One region of the Companilactobacillus allii genome, then DNA from elsewhere that is predicted to be linked to it. Evidence: a T-box and tRNA genes for the amino acid it is inferred to sense, from the RefSeq annotation. Region 1 holds a T-box; the other holds one or more tRNA genes.

Region 1 (11,472 bases):
GGTCCAATTCCCATTACTAATTACCTCCTAACATTTTTGCAATATAGGAAAAGATTCTTAATTGATTTTCAAACTAATGCCCTTATAGCCCCATCTCGATATTCATTAGCTGTAAGTAAAACAGGCATATTGTCCATATCAATAATAGAAATTCCTTTCTCCATACCACTCGGTTCCTTAGCAAACAAAATATTGTCATACATTGCGCCCTGTCCAGCAACCTCTTTTACAATTGCCACTTTAGGCTTATTGGGATTTGAATTATCGACATATTCAAAATCTTCGCTAGCCTCTCTACCACTGATCATTTTTAATTGATCTCTGATTGGCTGAATAAAGTTATCTGCTACTTTAAACACCATTTCGCTAGTTTCACGATTGAATTCAAAATCTTTCTTTAATACAACATTTAATAAAATAACCACATCATCAGAACTTGGTGTTCCATCTTGATCAAATTTTATTTTTTCATCCAGATATCCTTCGGATGATCCAAATTCATGAAGTTGAATTCCAGTCTCATCTGCACCTGTTAGAATTACACTTACACCGGTCAGCGTATGTGATAATCCACTTCCAATTTCTCCCAATACTTTCGTAGAGATTGGAATAACGTCCATAATTGTATTAATCCTAAAATGACAATCATTAGGATCTACCAATCTAACATCGAATAATTTTAATCGATCATCAATTTTATCCAACGGATGGTCAGGAATCTCCAAACTATTACTAGTCAAATGATAATCGGAACCAATTCTTACTGATTGAATGGAAAACGCTTTTATATTTAATACGTTTTTTTTCATATTAATAGCTCCTTATAAACAACAAAAGAAGAGTTGTTAAACCCTCCTTTTGTGTAGCTAAATTAAACCTTAGCTATATATTCATATGGTAAAGGTACAATCTTACCAGCTGATGGTATTTCAACCAGTTGCTTCAATGTATCTCTAACTATTCCAGTCTGCATTTCGATATTATGCGGTTCTCCAGCATTTGCTCCCATTGGTACACGAGGGGCAACGGCTCTAGGTGAACCACTTTGACGAACTACGGGAGGTAAAGCTGCTATTAAAATTGTTGGAATCCCAATGGATTCGATTGCTCTCTGCACGATCACGGCAGTTCTATGACAAGTTCCTCAACCAGCTGTCATGATGACGCCGTCAACATGTTCATCCTTTAGTTTTTGAGCAATAATTGGACCAGTTTCATTAGTGAAGACCTCTTGATCTCCACCTCCACCCATGAATCCATATTCAACGGGGGCAACACCTTTGATGTAACCTGTATCAGCTATTTCACGTAGTCTTGATAAAGGAAACATACAGTTAATATCTTTATTAACATCACTATTATCATATCCACCATGAGATACCATTAATTCATCATCTTTGGCATCCCAAGGAATTTCACGGAATGTTGTATCTCCTGCTAAATTAAATCTCTTATCTGTTTTTAAATGAACACCTGCTGCAGTGGCAATTGCAATATTCATATCTTTTAAATCTTTAGTTACAGGTGCCCAAACAGGTTTAGGAGTAATTGGAACAAATATTTCGGACTGTAGGCCATCATATTTTTTTAATACCATTATTCTTCCTGCCTTTCTTTGGTACGCTTTTTAATTTCGGCTTGATGCTTCTTATAGTCGGCAATAGCCTTAACGTATTTTTCATTAGGCTCTTCAGATAGGACTTCTGGATAAGACATTAGAAAACCAACCTCATGACCAACCTGTGGTTCATGTTCACAAATTAACATTCTCTTAGGTATTTTAAGTTCACCTAATCTACCTTTCAAATCAATAGATACTCCAGCATCTGTGACTTCAGTAATAATGCCTTCGTAGAGAGTTTCAGTTGATGCATAATTTAGCTTGTCAAAATTGTCCATATCTACTAAACCTTACTTTCTTGATAATTATTCCTTTTCGTAAATTTCTATTCTCTTTTTACTCTTAGGCATTGATTGTTCATTCTCAGCCATTTCAATTTTACGATTATCATGTTTTTCTATAACACTAATATTGGATTCTTTAACATTTGGATTCCATTTACGTTCAGCCTTTTCAATTTTTCCACCGGCCATCTTAGTTTCCAACATTGCAAGTGCTCTAGTAGCATCCTCTGGACATAAAGTATTATTTTCCAAAATTTCATTTTCAATACCTTGAGCAGATTTGTTATTATCAACCATTGCATCCATATATTTGTTACCAACAACTAAGGCACCTTGAACAGCACAATATGACATACCAACAACTGGGACACCACGTTTACCAATTTCTTCAATGTGCGATGCAAAATCAATATGGTTATTACCGAATCCTTCAGTTGTTACGATTGCTCCATCGATACCCATAGTTTCTACTAACATTCCAAGTCTCTTAGAAACATAGAATTTTTCAGTATTTGCTTGTGGTGATCCGACGAATACAACACCAACTAAATCAATGTCTTCATCATTCATGGCTTCTGTAACCATTGGTTCACGCCAATAATGACGAGAAGTTTCTTTTGATGCTGGTCCAATACATGTTAGGGCATGAATACCACCATCAAGAACTTCTAGTGGAGATAAAACAACGGGAAGATTACCAAGATCTACATTAGGCTTTGCACCAAGTGTACCCACTGGTTCAATAGGCATAATTAAATTATCATGCATGGCACCTTGTCCCATGATTTCTTTAACAATAACGACACGTTTTTGATTTGGATGACGTTTTTGTTGAAGTGTTTCTGAATGGTCAATTAAACCACTATCAACCTTTTTTAGTGCTTTTCTAATTTCTTCTGTAATAACGTCAGCTGCTTTGTGAGAGCTCAATGGTCCAACACGTTCCATGTTACGACCAGCTTCAATTGTTACCTGAGCCTTAATCAAGATATCTCCTTTATCTGGAGAACCTGGACGACCCCAAAGAATATTCTTATCTAATTCACCTTCTGATGATCCGAATTCACCAATCTGAACTCCATTTTCATCAGTACCGGTTAGCATGAACACTACTCCATCCAACACACGCGTTACGCCTGAACCAATTTCTCCGTCAGACTTACATGCTATTGGTTGAACATCCATGACTGTTTCACTATATTCATCATACTTGTCAGGTGTAATGATTTCTAAAGTCATATCTTTTACAAGATCTTCTGTTGCGACAGCATCTTTACAAAGTTCTTCTGGTGTTCTAATTGTAAGAGTTGTACCGTCAATTTCTGTCTTATCACCAAACTTAACTGTTTCAATTTTAAAATGGTCACGTTTTAATTCACGAACCACTTTTGTTTCAACTGTTTCATCATCTGATGAAACGTCATTATTTGATGTTGTATTATCCACTGAGACATCTTGAGTTTTATCAACTGTAGGTGCTATTGGATTTACTTGACTGGTTGCAATTCCTGATATAGGGACTTCAAGGTGAATACCTTTACCTTCCGCAATATCAATTTTAATAGAACCATTTGAACCACTTACTGTTTGTACTGCTGACGCAACCGGTGTTGCAGTTGCTGTTTGATCAACGCTTGAAGCTGCAGGTTCTTCAGATGATACTTCCTCTGTTTCATTAGATGTATCATCCTCTGCATCATCATTTGTACCTTGAATGTTATCAACATTAGCTGGTGTCAAAGGAATTAACGCATCTGTTGTTACCTTCAATGTTGCTCCAAGAACCTGTTCAATTCTTAAAACATCATCAGGTAGTTCCAAAAGACCAGAATCCACATAATCATCAAATAGTGAAGGATCCTCCAAATTTGGTGCTTCAATTGTAATTCCGCCTTCTGCTCTGCAACATAAGACTGCTGGATCCTTTGCATGATCCATTGCTGTTTCTTTAGTTATAGACATACCATCTTACCTCCCTTGAAAGTTATCTAGATTGAAAACTATCTGGAAGTTTTCGGTATAGTCTATGGCCTGCTGCTCTTAAAACGTGATCTGTTGAATGATAAACTGAAACTCCTACACGAGGAGCTATACCTGTAACGGTATTTGTTCAATCTTGACATGTTCCAGTCAATATTGTTTCAGCGCCTTCTTTTTTCATTCCAAGAACTGCATCAGCTTGCCCAGGACAAATCCCGGGTAGATTACACCGATATCTTCCATTTACTAAAACCATACGTTTGCAACGGCGGAAAGAAACTACTTCTCCACCCATCTTATCAACTATTTCTCGAAGACGTGGTTCTTGACCACCACACTCACACTCTAAAATTCCGAATTTTTTATGTACCACTGGATATGGCATTGCTACAATAAATCCACCAGTTGTTTTAGTAACTGGTGTTGATTCATCACCAGTATGACCAGTAAATGGACCACCAACTGTAATGTCACCATGTGGATTAACGTATCCACCAGATGCATCAATAAAGTGTTTTGCAGATAAACCAATAGGAATATTTTCAAAAACAGTCGATATTTCTTTAATACGACCATCAAGGGTAATATCCTTATCGATAAATGGCTTTCTTAATTCGATTGCTTCAGCAACACGTTTAACTGTTTCAACGTTTTGCACAACCGCATTAGCTTTACTTGGCAATTCACCAGGTTTCAAAATAACATCTAGTAATTGACGAACAACAACACGTTCATCTCCAGCTGGATACATATTTGTAAGAAATTTTACGTTAATATTAGGTTCGTTTTTACATGCCTTACCAAGTGCAAGAACAGCAGCGTGATGAATTTTCTTAACTGCAATATATCCCTCTTTGGCATCTGTAATTTCCATTAGATACTTCATGCCTCTAACTACTTGACCTGCATACTTCTCTTCTTGCAATGTATTGTGAGCAAGCAAAGGTTCACATTCAGCAGCATTAACTATAAAGTATCCTCCAGAAATTTTGCTCGAGAGTTTTACAGCTGTAGGAAATCCAGCACCACCGGCACCGACAACTCCTGCGTTAGCGATATCTGTTAAATAATCATCTGAATCAGGTATCTTTACAAAGTCTTCCATGTCTTGTTCTTCATCAGGATCCATAATAATTCGATCGTCTTCAATATCAGTAATGATACCTGTTAGACTACTGTGAATATTTGCTCCCAAACCATTTGGCTCTGCAATGAGCTCTCCTCTAAGAACATGCTGACCAACCTCGACAATAGGTAAGTCTGGTTTACCAACATGCTGTTTTAGTAAATATGTGACTTTTTCCATCATTTCACCCCCTTTCAATGAAATAGCGAATCATTTTTCTACTCGCAAGTTCATGGTATCACAATTGCAAAGCTTTTTTTACTAATTTTTAAGATTTCACAAAAAAATATCATTTTTTTTTTGCAATCGTTTTTATTGCTTTCATACCAGGAATCTTTTTTAAAGTGATTCACTATATACAAATAAAAATGTCTTATAATGGTCACAATATATCATTGACTTACTCCATCTTTGTGATAACATTATTTATTGGGAGTGGATAGGTTCTGGTGTTCCTTCTAGTCTTCAAAACTAGCATGAGGGGTTAATAGCTTCTTAGGTGGGTTCGATTCCCACACATTCCCGCCAAGTATATAAATTTGAATTGTTAAAAACAATTCAAAACTAAAAATTAAAGAAGGGACTATGTCAGAAGTACTTGATATAGTCTCTTTTTGTGAATGAAATTGTTAAACTAAATAACAAAATTTTCCATAATTAATACCTTGACAAAATATTAAATTCTTTATATTATACCCTTGAGAATATACATCTGGATTAATAGTAATCTGATCAATTGCAGAGAACTTGTTGTTAGCTGAAATACAAGTATTGACATCAATTACGAACCTACTAGATGATTTTTACCATTGCAATGATGGTACGCGTTTCAGCGTTATCGATTTGAGTGAATCTTTATATTAAGATTAATTAAGGTGGTACCACGGAAAACTGTTTCGTCCTTTTATGGATGAGGCAGTTTTTTTATTTTCAAAAAATTAGGAGGTTGCACAATGTCAAACTTACAAAAAGAAGATTTTTCAAAATGGTATTTGAGAACTATTCAAAATGCTGATCTTATGTCATACTCTCCAGTTCGCGGATGTATTATCTTTAAACCAGATGGTTATGAACTATGGGAAAGAATTCAAAAGCAGTTCAATAAGTATCTAGAAACACAGAAAATTAGAAACTCCTATTTCCCACTACTTATCCCTAAACATTTCTTTGAAAAAGAAGCAGACCATATTAAGGGCTTTGCTCCGGAATTACCTTGGGTAACTCAAGTCGGTGATGAAAAGCTTGAGGAACCACTTGCACTACGTCCAACATCTGAAACAATAATCGGTTCTTCCTTCAGCGATTGGATCCAATCATATCGTGATCTACCATATGAGGTTAATCAATGGGCTAACGTCTTTCGTTGGGAGAAAAAAACTATCCCATTTCTAAGAACATCTGAATTTTTATGGCAAGAAGGACATACTGCACATGCAAGTGAAGAGGATGCTCGTAATAGAACTATGAATGTTCTAGATGCCTATGCAGATTTAATCGAAAATTTTTTGGCCATACCTGCTTATAAAGGTCAAAAGACTCCTTCAGAACGTTTTGCTGGAGCTGTTGATACTTACTCTATTGAATCAATGATGAGAGATGGTAAAGCAGTTCAAGCCGGTACCTCACATTACTTAGGTAATAATTTTGCGAAATCATTTAATATTAAGTTTCTTGATAAAGATAACAAACATAAATATGTATTCACAACATCATGGGGAAGTTCAACCAGATTAATAGGTGCAATGATAATGGAACATGGTGATGAAAAAGGACTTGTATTACCCCCTGCAATTGCACCAACACAAGTTATATTAGTTCCCGTAGGCCCATGGCAAAAGAATCCTAAAATTATAGAACAATTGAACAATATTGAGCAAAAACTCAAGGATAAGAATATTAGGGTACAATTAGACGACTCTGATTCTTCACCTGGTTTCAAGTTCAATGATTGGGAATCAAAAGGAGTACCTATTCGTATTGAATTCGGACCAAGAGACCTTGAAAATAATCAAGTAACTATTAAATTGCGTGATTTGAATGATAAAGAAACTACACCTATCCTAGAAATTGAAGATTATATTTCCAATCAACTAAAATTAATGCAAAAACGTTTATTAGAATCAGCTCGCAAACGCAATAAAGAAAACGAATATTATAATATCGATACGCTAGAAGATCTTAAAAAACATATTGAAAAAAAGAAAGAAGAAAATAATACACCTGGATTTATTTTAATCGGATGGGATGGTACAGCTGAGACAGAGGCTAAAATAAAAGAAGAAACTGGATTCACGACTAGAAACATCCCCTTCAATCCACCAATAGAAAAAAAGATTGATATTGTCAGTGGTAAACCTGCTAAATATACAGTTTGGATTGCTCGGGCATATTAATCTGATTTAATATTAAGTACACTAAAAAAAAGTTAGACAAAATCATTTTGTCTAACTTTTTTTAGTTGCATCCCAAATCATCTTTAAAGATAAAGTTAAGAAGTTTATAATAATTACGTGTAAGGGCTTACATATTCTTTGAGGGAAGAAGGAAAGATGCATGGATACGAATATCTCGCATAATCGAAACAAACAGCAACTAATCTTCACTATTTTATTTTTTGCAATTTTAATTGCCGGTATATCTTATGTCAAATGGTGGCCATATTACCTAAAAGCAATTGCCGCTGCTTCAACACATTCAGTTGGTGACTCAATTATCGCAGGAGTTGGTACTGCCACTGGAGGGGTATCACTAAAAACTGGATTTTCATTTACTATTGCTTATTTCTTATCTGTTTGGAAAGCACTTGTTGTTGCACTTATCGTTGGTTCATTAGTACAAGTATTATTGCCTGTACGTTGGATTCGTCGTTATCTGGGTGGTACAAAGTTCAGAAATACACTAATTGGAACATTAATGGGTGTTCCTACCATGATGTGCACTTGCTGTTCTGCACCTGTTACTGTTGGACTAGCTAAATCAAAGGCTTCAGTAAATAGTATTATGGCCTTTTTCCTAGCAAATCCATTACTTAATCCAGCCACATTGATTTTTATGGGATTGGTATTAGGTTGGAAGTTCACATTTTTTAGAATTGTATTTGGTATCCTTATGGTACTTGGTATCGCTACTTTAGTAGGACGTTTAAGCACTAAAAAACAGGTTGAAGTCCCAAATGGTGTCGATTTCGACCCAGTGGAAGAAAATCCTGAAGGATTACTCAAACGTTGGTGGAAAGCATTTTACGTATTAGTAATTGATAGCATCCCTGCCTACGTAGTTATTGTTTTCATCTTAGGAACCTTTGAAGGTGTATTATTCCCAGCAATCCAAGGTGGACTTAGTGGAGGTGTCGGTGCTGTTATCTTATTTGCACTTGTCGGAACAATCTTCGTTATTCCAACTGCTGGAGAGATTCCAATCATCCAAGCATTAATGGCATTGGGCTTAACTGCTGGACCTACCGCAGCACTTTTAATGACCTTACCAGCCGTAAGTATTGTTTCATTAGCATTACTAAAACCAGTTTTTAGCTGGAAGAGTTTAGGTATTACTGCGGCCAGCGTCTTTGCCTTCGGTCTAGTAGCCGGATTAGTTGGTGCATTTATTTTATAGCCATATTTCAGAAATAGATTAAAGTTCGTTATGATCCCTTCATAATTATCAGATGAATTGTATTATTTTGTCTGGCAACTATGAAGGGATTTTTGCATGCTTAATTTTTGAATGGAATTTTAGATACCCTATAACATTACGAATTATTTATTTAACAATACAAAAAGTGCTCCATAATCATTAGATTTATTGTCTAACAATCAGGGAGCACTTCAACATAAACTTTATTAATAATATTCTATTAACTTAATTATCCTTTTAAATCAAAATGTAATTTCATTTCTGGTGAACCTAATTCAATCATGTTACCAAACAACGTTATTGTTCTATTCATTGCTTCAGTAGCAATTTTATCATTGGCGGCTGTTAAGTAATCAGCTATATTGTCTTGACTACCAATCCCCTTATCAGTTTCAATTTGAATATTTCTAAATTTAGCAACGGCCTCTAACTCAAAAGTATTACGAGAATCTTGATATAAATCATAATTATTATCGCCTAACAATCCCATGGCACGGCTTAACCAATAAATGGAGTTTGGATTGAAAACAGTTGGTGTGTCTCTATATACTGGTGGCGTATCGTTAACATTGGCATAGAACGGAACAATTGTGTTAAATGTATTAACTCCAAATGCTAACCAATGTATACCGGCAATGCTTTCAGGAACATTGTTTCTAATCTGTAAAATATGAAGACTGTGGTTACGATTTATTCCAACTGGACGAAACATCTTCTTTTCTTCATCTGTACCCATTAATCCATAAGCATCATATGGAGTGTTTTCATAATGAGTTCCTAACGCAAACTTTATATCCTCAATAGATAATTTCTTATTTGAATGACAAATAAATGGTAAATCCTGGTCTCTTGGGTCTTGTTCAATTTCTGGGTTAAAGCACTTTTGAATATACCATGCACGTGGATTATTATATTCTGAATCTCTTATGGTTGAACTACCAAAAATATGACGCAGGTTAGTACCATCCTTGTCAGGATTTAGATGATACTCATCAATCAATTCTCTCAAACCTGTTGAACACAGAGTATCTTCTGAATCAAAATCAAAGTCATCAATGTTCATTCTATTTGGTGCTACGACATATGCGTCATCAGGAATCTTTATAGCTGCCCAGTTATGGCCAGCTATTGTTTCAAGCCACCAAATCTCATCTTTATCTGCAAATGAAATACCATTTGGTTCATAAGTACCATACTTTTCAAGTAGGCTTCCTAATCTCTCAACACCTTCACGTGCGCTATGAATATATGGCAATACAATAACTTCCAAATCTTCTTCACCAATACCTGCCATATTATAAGGATCAACACCGAGTATTCTCGAATTAGTGGTAATTGTTTCAGTTGCTGACATTGCTACATTATCAGAATTTATTCCAGAAGCTCCCCAGATTCCTTCCGTCAAAATAGATCTTGGAGTTAAGGTATATTTCATAGGATTGTCAGGTAATTCAAGCTCTAATCCAGTAATTACTGACTTATAATTTTTCTTTTGATCTTCTGGTTTGATAACAATAAATCTTTGAGGTTCTATAGAACCGTGAGCATCGTTATCTCTAGCAATCATTGTAGATCCATCGATTGTTGCATCCTTACCAACTAACATTGCTGTACAAGAACCTCGAAATACTTTTTCCATAATTATTACACTCCTTAAATAATATATTTAAACTACGATAAGTAATAAATCTATAATTCAATTAAATCGTGTGGAACACTAATCATGTTCTCATAACCATCATCTGTAACAAGAATTTGGTCTTCAATCCTTACTCCACCCCAATTAGGAATATAAATACCCGGCTCCACCGTTAGAACAGTTCCAGTTTCAATAATATCGTCAAATGTTTCAGCCAAATATGGATATTCATGAACAAACAATCCTATGCTATGGCCAATTTTGTCGTAAGTTAATTTAGTATATTCTGTTCCCTTAAGTGGCTCTAAAGATGCTGGATAAACAATTTTAGTAGAAATTCCAGCCTTAATAACGGCTTCTGATGCTTCTAGACTTCTCTTTGCATATTCATATACTTCTTTTTGCTTAGCTGTAGGTTTCCCAACGACAACAGTTCTAGTCATATCTGACATATATCCATGATATTGACAACCATAATCCATTAAAACAAAGTCCCCATACTCAACAGCCTTACTGGAAGGTATTCCATGTAAAAGAGATGTGGTCTTACCTGAAATCAGAATGTTTCCATAAGGTTGTGTATCAGCACCCTCTTCCACCATATAAAGTGATAATTTTGCTGCAAGTTCTTTCTCAGTTACACCAACACGAATATCTTTAACGATTCTATTAAAAGCACGGCAAGCAATTTCACAAGAAATACGTAGATAGGCAATTTCTTCTGGAGACTTAACAACACGCATGGCATCAATTATCTGACCAGCCTGGAATAGCGTTGCTTTAACTTTTTTATTAAAATCAGCATACATGTCGTATGTTAAATAATCATCTTCAAAAGCAATAGTCTTAATCTTATACTTATCAGTTAATTCAGCGATACTATCGCCTACAGTTTTGTCTGGCAATCGCCAATTAATAATTTCGTAGTCTGGAAGTTCAATTTCAGCCTGTTCAATATATCTAGGATCCGTTAAAAAGAATTGTTGATTCTTGGTTAGAAGTATATAGGAGTCGTCACCTGTCCAGCCACTTGCAAAACGAATATTAACTCGCTTTGCAATAAAAAATGCATCAAGGTTTTCCCCCTCCATATATTCACGAATTTTTGTTTCATTCATCATGATAAACATCCTCTTCATTCATTAAATTAACTAATCCACATCTTCTAATTTATCCAACTTCTTACTTG
Region 2 (11,472 bases), 1.1 Mb from region 1:
TTGAACAATCAAAACGTATGGTTGAAGCAAAGGATGCTGCAAAACAAAAAACTGGTGATGTTGATGAGAATCAATTCCCATCAGAATCAGATCAAAAGGATACAACTACACCAACTGATAGCCCAGAAACTAAGTCTGAGACTACAAAAGAAGATGCAGATGATTCCGACAAGTCTAATGACAATCATTCAAGTGATGACAATTCAGACAATAATGATCAGGACAAATAAATATATAAGTATTAAAAGAAGCGACTCATATGAGTCGCTTTTTTCACGGAAAGGAATTTTCAAATGACTGATAACTTAACTAAAGCTGTTTCTAAAGATGGCAAATTCAGAGTTTATGTAGTGAACGCTACACAGACTGTTTCTGAAGCACAAAAGCGCCATGATACATGGAGTAACTCTACTGCAGCACTAGGTCGTACCATGGTAGGCTCAGTACTGATAGCAACATCAACTTTAAAAGAAGATGAAGTACTTACTACCAGAATGCTCGGAAATGGACCTGCTGGTGCAATCGTTGTTGATGCCAATGCATCAGGAGACCTCAAAGGCTATATCCAAAATCCACATGTTAGTTTGCCCTTGAACAAGGATGGACATATTGATGTAGCAGGTGCGGTTGGAACAAATGGGACGTTGAGCATTACCAAAGATATGCACTTGAAGGAACCATTTACAGGTCAAGTTCCAATTGTCTCAGGTGAAATTGGCTCTGACTTTGCTTATTATATGGCCAAGTCAGAACAGATTCCTTCAGCAGTCGGAGTATCTGTATTTGTTCAACCTAATGAAACAGTTGGTGCCGCAGGTGGATTCTTGATCCAAACATTACCTGGAGCAGGGGATGAAGATATTGACAAAATTGAGAATAATCTTAAAATTATTCCTAATCTGTCAACATTGTTGAATGAAGGATTAAGTAATATTGAAGTTATGAATAAGTTGATGAATGGAATAGAATTGAAAGTTTTGGAAAATATGCCAGTTCAATTCAAATGTGATTGTTCTAAGGATAAGTTTTCAAAGTCCCTAGCTACACTTTCTGATAAAGAACTACAAAGTATGATTGACGAAAACCACGGTGCAGAGGCAGTTTGTAAATTCTGTAATAACAAATATCAATTCAATGAAGAAGAGTTGAAGAATATTATTTCTGAAAAGAAGTAATGATATTTGCCATTCAATTGAAATATTTGCTATCATAACGAGTTGTAATGCAAAAACAGATAGTAACACTTTGTTACTAAATACGAGGTAAATATTATGGAATGGAAAATTGGAGACGTTACGATCCCTAATCAAGTGGTTGTAGCACCAATGGCTGGTATTACTAACTCATCTTTTAGATTGACCGCTCGAGAATTTGGGGCAGGATTAGTTGTTTGTGAGATGATAAGTGACAAAGGCATCAAGTATCATAACGAAAAAACGATGAATATGTTGTTTGTTGATCCATTGGAACATCCAGTAAGTATTCAGATTTTCGGTGGTAGTAAGGAATCTTTAGTTAATGCTGCAAGATTTGTATCTGAGAATACTGCTGCTGATATTATTGATATTAATATGGGATGCCCGGTTAAAAAAGTTGTAAAAACTGATGCTGGATCTCGTTGGCTATTAGATCCTGATCAAGTTTATGATGTGGTGAAGTCCGTTAGTTCAGCTATTGATAAGCCACTAACAGTCAAGATGAGGACTGGTTGGGATGATGATCATCTTTATGCAGTTGAAAATGCATTGGCTGCACAAGAGGGTGGAGCTGCTGCAATTGCCATGCATGGTCGAACTAGAGAACAGTTTTATATGGGACATTCCAATTGGGATATTTTACATGAAGTAGCTCAAAAATTGACCATTCCATTTATGGGAAATGGTGATATTAAGACTCCAGAAGATGCCAAGTTCATGATTGAAGAAGTCGGTGCCGATGCCGCCATGGTTGGACGTGCTGTACTTGGTAACTTATGGAAACTTAATGCAATGAACCACTACATTGAAACTGGCGATATATTACCAGAACCAACAGTTAGAGAAAAAGTAGATATAGCTAAACTTCAACTCCAACGTCTGGTAGACTTAAAAGGTGAACATGTTGGCGTACCAGAATTTCGTCAGCAAGCGGCATATTATTTAAAAGGTATTCCTCATGCCGTCAGAGCACGTGCACAAGTTATGCAAGTCGATACTATGAAAGAAGTATTCGACATATTAGATAATTTTGTTGATAGTTACGAAAAAAGAGAAGCTAGAGCTTCTAGGATTTCATAAGAAATGGGGGAGAACAGTTTGGGAAACCAAAAGAACAAGCAAGGAAAAGAAATGAACGATCAACTAAAGGTCCGTCGCGACAAGTTAGCTGAATTATATGATGAGGGTGTTGACCCATACGGTTCACGTTTTGTAAGAACTGATTTAACACAAACTCTTCAAGACAAATATAGCGAAGAAGCTAAGGATGTTTTGGAAGAACAAAACACACCAGTTATCATTGCTGGTCGTATGATGACTAAACGTGGTAAGGGTAAAGTTGGATTTGCTGATATTAAAGATAGAAGCGGTAAGATCCAAATCTACGTACGTAAAGATGAAGTTGGCGAAGAGAATTATCATATTTTCAAGCGCTCTGATATCGGAGATAATCTAGGTATCGAAGGTCACGTTATGAAAACTGACATGGGTGAGCTAACTGTTAAAGCCACTAAAGTTACTATGTTGGCTAAGTCACTACGTCCATTACCAGATAAGTTCCATGGTTTAACAAATGTTGAACAAAAATATCGTCAAAGATATCTTGACTTGATTGCTAACCAAGATAGTTTTGATCGCTTTAAGAAACGTTCTAAGATTATTTCTGCTGTACGTGAATACTTAGACGGTGAAGATTTCATGGAAGTTGAAACACCTACTTTGAATGCACAAGCTGGTGGTGCAAATGCCAAACCATTTATCGCTCACTACAATGCACTTGATGAAGATATGTACTTGCGAATTGCTCTTGAGTTGCCATTGAAGAGACTTATCGTTGGTGGATTTGAACGTGTCTACGAAATCGGTCGTGTATTCCGTAATGAAGGACTAGATACACAACATAGTCCAGAGTTCACTTCTCTTGAAACATATGCTGCATACTTTGACTTCAATGATGTTATGGATGAAACAGAAGGTATCTTCAGACATGCTGCTAAAAAGGCTCTTGGAACAACACAAATCACTTATCAAGGTGAAGATGTTGATCTTGGTAAGCCATTCAAGCGTATTTCAATGGTTGATGCTATCAAGGAAAAGACCGGAATAGACTTTAAACAAGAAATGACAGTTGATGAAGCTAAAAAGCTCGCTGATGAAAATAATGTTCATTATGAACAATATTGGCAAGTTGGTCATATCATTAGTGAATTCTTTGAAACATTCGTTGAGAGTGAAATTAAAGAACCTACATTCATTTATGGTTACCCAATTGAAGTTTCACCTCTAGCTAAGAAAAATAAGCAAGATCCACGTTTCACTGACCGTTTTGAAGTATATATTCTAGGTCATGAATATGGTAATGCCTTTACTGAATTGAATGATCCTATTGATCAACGCCAAAGATTTGAGGCTCAAGTTGCTGAAAGAAATGAAGGAAACGACGAAGCTGAAGGTATAGACAATGATTATGTAGAAGCCTTGGAATACGGTATGCCACCAACAGGTGGATTGGGAATTGGTATCGATCGTTTAGTTATGCTATTAACTGATGCACCAACAATTCGTGATGTTGTCTTATTCCCTACTATGAAGCCAGAAGATAACTCAGATAATCCAGAATAATGAGTTAAAATTATATATCTATGTGCTTTTTGAAATATATTTATAAACAAATAAAAAAAGTTAACGAATTTTCGTTGACTTTTTTTATTTGGATTGGGTATAATAATATAGTTGTTTGTTACAAAGCAATGGAGGATTAGCTCAGCTGGGAGAGCATCTGCCTTACAAGCAGGAGGTCACAGGTTCGATCCCTGTATCCTCCATTAAACTTTTAAGTAAGTTTATTGGAAAAGCATCAAAGCACACTTTTGCGGGTGTGGCGGAATTGGCAGACGCGCTAGATTTAGGTTCTAGTGTCCAATGGACATGAAGGTTCAAGTCCTTTCACCCGTATTTCGATATTTAAGATATTGAATCAGATTTATCATAAGTGTTTACTTGATGCCGACTTAGCTCAGTTGGCAGAGCATCTGTCTTGTAAACAGGGGGTCGGAGGTTCGAATCCTCTAGTCGGCATTTATGCGGAAGTAGTTCAGTGGTAGAACATCACCTTGCCATGGTGGGGGTCGCGGGTTCGAATCCCGTCTTCCGCTTCATTATTAATATCATGTATCGGGAAGTAGCTCAGCTTGGCAGAGCATCGCGTTCGGGACGCGGGGGTCGCAAGTTCGAATCTTGTTTTCCCGATCCAAAGCAATTAAAGAGTTCATCAATTCAGTTGGAATTGATGAACTCTTTTAGTTGCGCCATATTATTAATGAGATCGTGGAAAATGTGTAATAATAGTAATAAGAAACCACTAGGATTAATTAATAAGTGATTTTGTTATATTTTAATTTATAATCGTGTTAATATAAATATCAAACTTTTTTGTGGAATTAGTGATTATGTTGCTATAAGTTTAATCACTTGCAATTTTGTATAGTAGAATTATACTTTCTACACTAAAGAATTCATAAGTCGAGGTAGTTATCATGGACAAAGTATTTACCGAAAGCGCTAAAAACGCACTTGTTTTAGCCCAAGATCAAGCTAAAACATTTCATCATAATGCTGTTGGTACAGAGCATATTTTATTAGGTCTAACAATGGAGAATGATGGCATTGCCGGTATTACTTTACGAGACTTGGCTGTTAGTGATAAAGATGTTTCAGAAGAAATTGAACATCTTACTGGCTATGGTGATGTCTCATCTAATACCGCTAAGGGAATCTATCTTCCATATTCTCCTAAAGGACAAACAATTCTTGCTAGTTCAGAGGAAATTTCAAATCAATATAATACAAGTCGTATAGGTACTGAACATATCTTACTTGCTATTTTGGATGACGCTGATAACCTAGCTAACCGTATTTTGTCCAATCTCGGATTGAGTCTGACAAAGACAAAAAGTCTATTGCTAAATAAAATGGGCATGTCTAACAAGACTACTAGACGTGGTATGGGAATGAACCAAAAGAAAAAAGAAGTGGCTGGAACACCAACTCTTGACTCGCTAGCACGTGATTTAACAAAGATTGCAGCTGAGAACCAAATAGATCCAGTGATTGGTCGTGAAAAAGAAGTTGAACGTACTATTCAAATTCTAAGTCGTAGAACAAAGAACAATCCTGTCCTCGTTGGTGAACCGGGTGTTGGTAAAACTGCAATTGCTGAAGGATTAGCCAATGCTATCGTAAAAAAAGATGTGCCGCTTGATATGCAAAACAAACGTATCATGATGCTTGATATGGGATCTCTTGTTGCCGGTACTAAGTATCGTGGTGAGTTTGAAGATAGACTAAAGAAGATTATTGAAGAAATTTATAAAGACAAACATGTCATCTTATTTATCGATGAGTTACACACATTGATTGGTGCAGGTGGTGCAGAGGGAGCTATTGATGCTTCTAACATTTTGAAACCAGCACTTGCCCGTGGTGAGTTGCAATTGATCGGTGCTACTACTTTGAATGAGTATCAAAAGTACATCGAAAAAGATACTGCATTGGAGCGTCGTTTTGCTCAAGTTCATATTGAAGAACCTAGTGAAGAGGAATCAGTTAAGATTCTTGAAGGATTACGTCCTAGATATGAGCAACATCATGGTTTAACAATTTCTGATGAGGCAATTCAAGCCGCAGTTAAATTATCATCACGTTATTTAACAAATCGATTCTTACCTGATAAGGCAATCGACTTGATGGATGAGGCTTCTGCCAAAGTCCGTATTCATAACGTGTCAAAGAACAATGAATTAGAGAAGTTAACTGACGAATCTATGCAATTGATCAATGATAAGAACAATGCCATCTTGGATCAAGATTTTGAAAAGGCTGCCTTGATTCGTGAGCATGAACAAGATGTCCAAGAGAAGATCACTAAGATCAAAGAAGACCAAGAAAGTGGACGTTTGAAAAAGCCAGTTGTTAAGGTTGATGATATTGCCGAGATCATCGCTGAATGGACTGGTGTTCCGGTTAAACAAATCACTAGAAAAGAAAGTGAACGTTTACTAAACCTTGAAAAAGAGTTGCATAAGAGAGTTATTGGACAAAACGATGCAATTAGTGCCGTGTCACGTGCCATTCGTCGTGCTAGAAGTGGTATGAAAGATCCAGATCGTCCTATTGGTTCATTTATGTTCCTTGGACCAACTGGTGTTGGTAAGACTGAACTTGCTAAATCAATAGCAGAAGTAATGTTTGGTTCAGAAGATAATCTGATTCGTGTTGATATGTCAGAATACATGGAGCAATATAGTACCTCCAAGTTGATTGGTTCAGCTCCTGGATATGTCGGATTTGATGAAGGTGGCCAATTAACTGAGAAGGTTAAAAATGAGCCATATTCAGTGATCCTACTTGATGAAGTTGAAAAGGCTCACCCAGATGTCTTTAACTTATTATTACAAGTTTTAGATGATGGTATTTTGACAGATGCCAAGGGACGTAAGGTAGACTTTAGAAATACAATTATCATTATGACTTCTAACTTAGGTGCTCGTGCCTTGCAAGATGATAAGTCAGTTGGATTTGGTGCAAAGGATATTCATGATGATTATAAAGAAATGGAAGAACGTATTAATACTGAGTTGAAGAAGTTCTTCAGACCTGAATTCTTGAATCGTGTTGATGAAACTATTGTCTTTAAAGCTCTTGATAAAGATCAACTTAAATCAATCGCTAAAATCATGAGTAACAATCTTAGAAAACGTCTTGAAGAAAGAAAAATTGAACTTGTTATTTCACCATCTGCATACAGTGATTTGGTGAAGGACGGATACAATCCAGAATATGGTGCTCGTCCAATGAGAAGAACAATTCAACGTGAGATTGAAGATCCAGTAAGTGAATTATTGCTGATGAATAAAGTCGGTGAAGGGGATACGATCAAGGTTGGCTCTAAGCAAGGTAAGTTAGCTATTAATGTGGCTGAGACAAATGATAAGAAGACTGGTAAGTCATTAGCTCATTAAAAAGTGCTTGACTATTGACAACTGTAAGTATTCCGAGTATTATCTTTTTATGAGATTTAAAGTTCAAAACGTAAGCCGCGATCTATTGTCCGTGGTGATACCGTAATAGAAGAGATCGAAAATAGATTCAGTTCTATTTTTGGTTTTTTTTTGCCTAAAAACCGGTATTTAAACCGCTTTCTTGCAATTTGTAACACAATTGTAACATTTGCGGCAAACTTATTTTTTGAACAAATTATATATTGAGGTGAAAAATTTGACTTATCATAACGTTAATTATGGTGCACATCGTGTTCGTCGTAGTTATGCAAAGATCAAGGAAGTACTTCCACTGCCAAATTTAATAGACATTCAAACAAACTCATACAATTGGTTTTTAGATGAAGGTCTAAAAGACATGTTTGATGATATTATGCCTATTGATGATTTCGCTGGAAATCTTTCCTTGGAATATGTTGACTACAAATTATTAGAACCTAAATATACTGTTGAAGAAGCAAGACAACATGATGCTAACTATTCAGCACCATTGCATGTCACTTTGAAATTGACTAACCATGAAACTGGTGAAATCAAGACTCAAGATGTTTTCTTCGGTGATTTCCCAATTATGACAGAGCAAGGTACTTTCATTATTAATGGTGCCGAACGTGTTATTGTTTCACAATTGGTACGTTCACCTGGTATTTATTACAATCAAGATACTGATAAAAATGGTCGTGTAAACTACGGTACAACAGTTATTCCTAACCGTGGTGCTTGGCTGGAATACGAAACAGATGCTAAGGGTCTTGGATACGTAAGAATAGATAGAACTAGAAAATTACCTATTTCTGAATTGATCAGATCATTAGGTTTTGGTGAAGATTCTGAAATTCTTGATATCTTTGGTGAAAATGACACTTTGAATCTTACTATGGAAAAAGATGTTCATAAAGATACAAGTGATTCACGTGTTGAAGAAGCCTTGAAGGATATTTACGAACGACTCCGTCCTGGTGAACCCAAGACTGCGGATAGTTCTCGTTCATTACTTTATGCTAGATTTTTTGACCCACGTAGATATGACATGGCTTCTGTTGGTCGTTATAAGGTCAATAAGAAACTTAACATCAAGACAAGATTATTAAATATGACTTTGGCTGAAACATTAGCTGACCCTGATACAGGTGAAGTTGTTTTAGCTAAAGACACTCTTTTAGATCGTGATGCTATGAGTAAACTTAGCCCATATCTTGATCGCGATGACTTTAAGACTGTTACACTTCAACCTTCTGATGAGGGTGTTTTGACAGATCCTGTAACAGTACAAATCATCAAGATTTACTCAGAAGCTGACAATGAAAAAGTTGTTAATATTATCGGTAACGGTCATATTGATGAGAAACTTCGTGTTATCACACCTGCTGATATATTAGCTGGAATCAATTACTTCTTGAACCTTAAAGAAGGCGTTGGATCAACTGATGATATTGATCACTTGGGTAACCGTCGTATCAGATCAGTCGGTGAATTACTTCAAAACCAATTCCGTATCGGTTTATCACGTATGGAACGTGTTGTACGTGAAAGAATGTCAATTCAAGACTCAGCTACTGTTACACCTCAACAATTGATTAACATTAGACCAGTTGTAGCTTCAATCAAGGAATTCTTTGGTTCATCACAATTGTCACAGTTCATGGATCAGACTAATCCACTTGGTGAGTTGGAACACAAGCGTCGTCTATCAGCTCTTGGACCTGGTGGTTTGACTCGTGATCGTGCCGGATATGAAGTTCGTGATGTTCACTATACTCACTATGGTCGTATGTGTCCTATTGAAACTCCCGAAGGTCCTAATATTGGACTTATTAATAACTTGGCCAGTTATGCCATTATTAACAAGTATGGTTTCATCGAAACACCATATCGTCGTGTTTCATGGGATACACATAAAGTTACAGATAAGATCGATTATTTAACAGCCGACGAAGAAGATAACTATATCGTGGCTCAGGCTAATACTTTATTAAACGATGATGGTTCATTTGTTGACAACGCCATTTTGGCACGTCATAAGGAAGACAACATCGAAACAACACCTGAAAAAGTCGATTACATGGATGTTTCACCTAAGCAAGTTGTTTCAGTTGCTACTGCATGTATTCCTTTCTTGGAAAACGATGATTCTAACCGTGCCTTGATGGGTGCTAACATGCAACGTCAAGCTGTTCCTTTAGTTAATCCACATGCACCACTAGTTGGTACAAGTATGGAATATATTGCCGGTCATGATTCTGGTGCCGCTTTACTTGCTAAACATGCTGGTACTATTGAATATGTTGATGCTAAAAAGATCACTATCAAACGTGATGATGATGGCACAACTGACGAATATAAAGTTACTAAATTCCGTCGTTCAAATAATGGTAAGAGTTACAACCAAAGACCTATTGCCAGAAAAGGTGAAGAAGTCAAAGCAGGAGACATCATTGCTGATGGTCCCGCTATGGAAAGTGGCGAGTTAGCTCTTGGACAAAACCCACTTATTGCCTTTATGACATGGAACATGTACAACTACGAGGATGCCATTGTGCTTTCAGAGAAGCTTGTACGTGAAGATGCATATACTTCAATTCATATTGAAGAGTATGAGTCAGATGCTCGTGATACAAAACTTGGACCTGAGGAGATCACTAGAGAGATTCCTAACGTTGGTGAAGAATCCCTTAAGGATCTTGACGAGTTTGGTATTATCCGTATTGGTGCCGAAGTACGTGATGGAGATATTCTAGTTGGTAAAGTAACACCTAAGGGTGTTACTGAATTATCAGCTGAAGAGAGACTATTGCATGCTATCTTCGGTGAAAAAGCTCGTGAAGTCCGTGATACTTCACTCCGTGTTCCACATGGTGGTGGTGGTATTATCCAAGATGTAAAAGTCTTCACTCGTGAAGCTGGGGATGAATTAGATCCTGGTGTTAACATGCTTGTTCGTGTTTATATCGCTCAGAAACGTAAGATTCAAGTGGGTGATAAAATGGCCGGACGTCATGGTAACAAAGGTACTGTTTCTATCGTTGTACCTCAAGAAGATATGCCATATATGCCAGACGGTACACCAGTTGATATTCTATTGAATCCAATGGGTGTTCCATCTCGTATGAATATTGGACAGGTTCTAGATCTTCATTTGGGTATGGCTGCTAGAAAACTTGGTATACATGTTGCAACACCTGTATTCGATGGTGTTCAGGATGATGAATTATGGGATATTGTTAAAGAAGCTGATATGGATTCAGATGGTAAGTCTATTCTTTATGATGGACGTACTGGTGAACCATTCAAGAACCGTGTTGCCGTTGGTGTCATGTACTACATGAAGCTAGCTCACATGGTTGACGATAAGTTACATGCTCGTTCAATCGGACCATACTCACTAGTTACTCAACAACCACTTGGTGGTAAAGCACAATTTGGTGGACAGAGATTTGGTGAAATGGAAGTTTGGGCACTTGAAGCTTATGGTGCTGCATATACATTACAAGAAATCTTGACATATAAGTCTGATGATATTATTGGTCGTGTTAAGACATACGAAGCAATCGTCAAAGGTGAAAGTATTCCTAAGCCAGGGGTTCCGGAATCATTCCGTGTTCTGGTTAAAGAATTACAAGCCTTAGGACTTGATATGAAGGTTCTTGATTCTCATAACAAAGAAATCGAACTTAGGGATATGGACGAAGATGAAGATACAGTAAGTATTGACGCTCTATCTAAGTTTGCTAAACAACAAGAACAAAAACGTGCTGAAGAAGAAGCTAAGAAACTTGAAGAAGAACAATCAGCTGAATCAACAAGTACTAAATCAGAGAAATAGTCATAATTTAGATTTAGGGAGGTAACCTTTTGATAGACGTTAATAAATTTGAAAGTATGCAAATTGGTTTAGCATCTCCTGACAAGATTCGTAGCTGGTCTTATGGAGAGGTTAAGAAACCTGAAACAATCAACTATCGTACTTTGAAACCAGAAAAAGATGGCCTATTCGACGAAAGAATTTTCGGACCAACTAAAGACTGGGAATGTGCCTGTGGTAAGTACAAACGTATCCGTTATAAGGGTATTGTTTGTGACCGTTGTGGTGTTGAAGTTACTCGTTCAAAAGTTCGTCGTGAACGTATGGCTCATATCGAATTAGCTGCACCAGTTACACATATCTGGTATTTCAAGGGTATTCCATCACGTATGGGACTTGTATTGGACATGACTCC

Evidence for each region. A T-box is a leader RNA that pairs with one kind of tRNA and senses whether it is charged. The one in region 1 lies ahead of proS (proline--tRNA ligase), so its partner is inferred to be a tRNA-Pro.
Region 2: it encodes a tRNA-Pro, which carries the amino acid that the T-box ahead of proS (proline--tRNA ligase) is inferred to sense. The anticodon was not compared.

The regions. Positions count from the first base shown of each region.
Region 1 covers NZ_CP019323.1:1,288,138-1,299,609, reverse strand. The annotation lists partial or broken gene prdD (proline reductase cluster protein PrdD) at 1-809, opposite strand, end outside; gene BTM29_RS13165 (hypothetical protein) at 872-1,117, opposite strand; gene BTM29_RS13160 (glycine/sarcosine/betaine reductase selenoprotein B family protein) at 1,145-1,597, opposite strand; gene BTM29_RS06310 (CBO2463/CBO2479 domain-containing protein) at 1,597-1,899, opposite strand; gene prdA (D-proline reductase (dithiol) proprotein PrdA) at 1,927-3,867, opposite strand; gene prdC (proline reductase-associated electron transfer protein PrdC) at 3,890-5,191, opposite strand; tRNA gene BTM29_RS12805 (tRNA-Sec) at 5,443-5,539, shown strand; T-box leader at 5,710-5,918, shown strand; gene proS (proline--tRNA ligase) at 5,965-7,404, shown strand; gene BTM29_RS06290 (permease) at 7,565-8,623, shown strand; gene BTM29_RS06285 (C69 family dipeptidase) at 8,874-10,283, opposite strand; gene BTM29_RS06280 (M24 family metallopeptidase) at 10,334-11,404, opposite strand; gene BTM29_RS06275 (peptide MFS transporter) at 11,435-11,472, opposite strand, start outside.
Region 2 covers NZ_CP019323.1:159,922-171,393, reverse strand. The annotation lists gene ftsH (ATP-dependent zinc metalloprotease FtsH) at 1-230, shown strand, start outside; gene hslO (Hsp33 family molecular chaperone HslO) at 294-1,175, shown strand; gene dusB (tRNA dihydrouridine synthase DusB) at 1,272-2,276, shown strand; gene lysS (lysine--tRNA ligase) at 2,280-3,818, shown strand; tRNA gene BTM29_RS00925 (tRNA-Val) at 3,949-4,021, shown strand; tRNA gene BTM29_RS00920 (tRNA-Leu) at 4,069-4,151, shown strand; tRNA gene BTM29_RS00915 (tRNA-Thr) at 4,202-4,274, shown strand; tRNA gene BTM29_RS00910 (tRNA-Gly) at 4,280-4,351, shown strand; tRNA gene BTM29_RS00905 (tRNA-Pro) at 4,372-4,445, shown strand; gene BTM29_RS00900 (ATP-dependent Clp protease ATP-binding subunit) at 4,733-7,216, shown strand; gene rpoB (DNA-directed RNA polymerase subunit beta) at 7,473-11,078, shown strand; gene rpoC (DNA-directed RNA polymerase subunit beta') at 11,108-11,472, shown strand, end outside.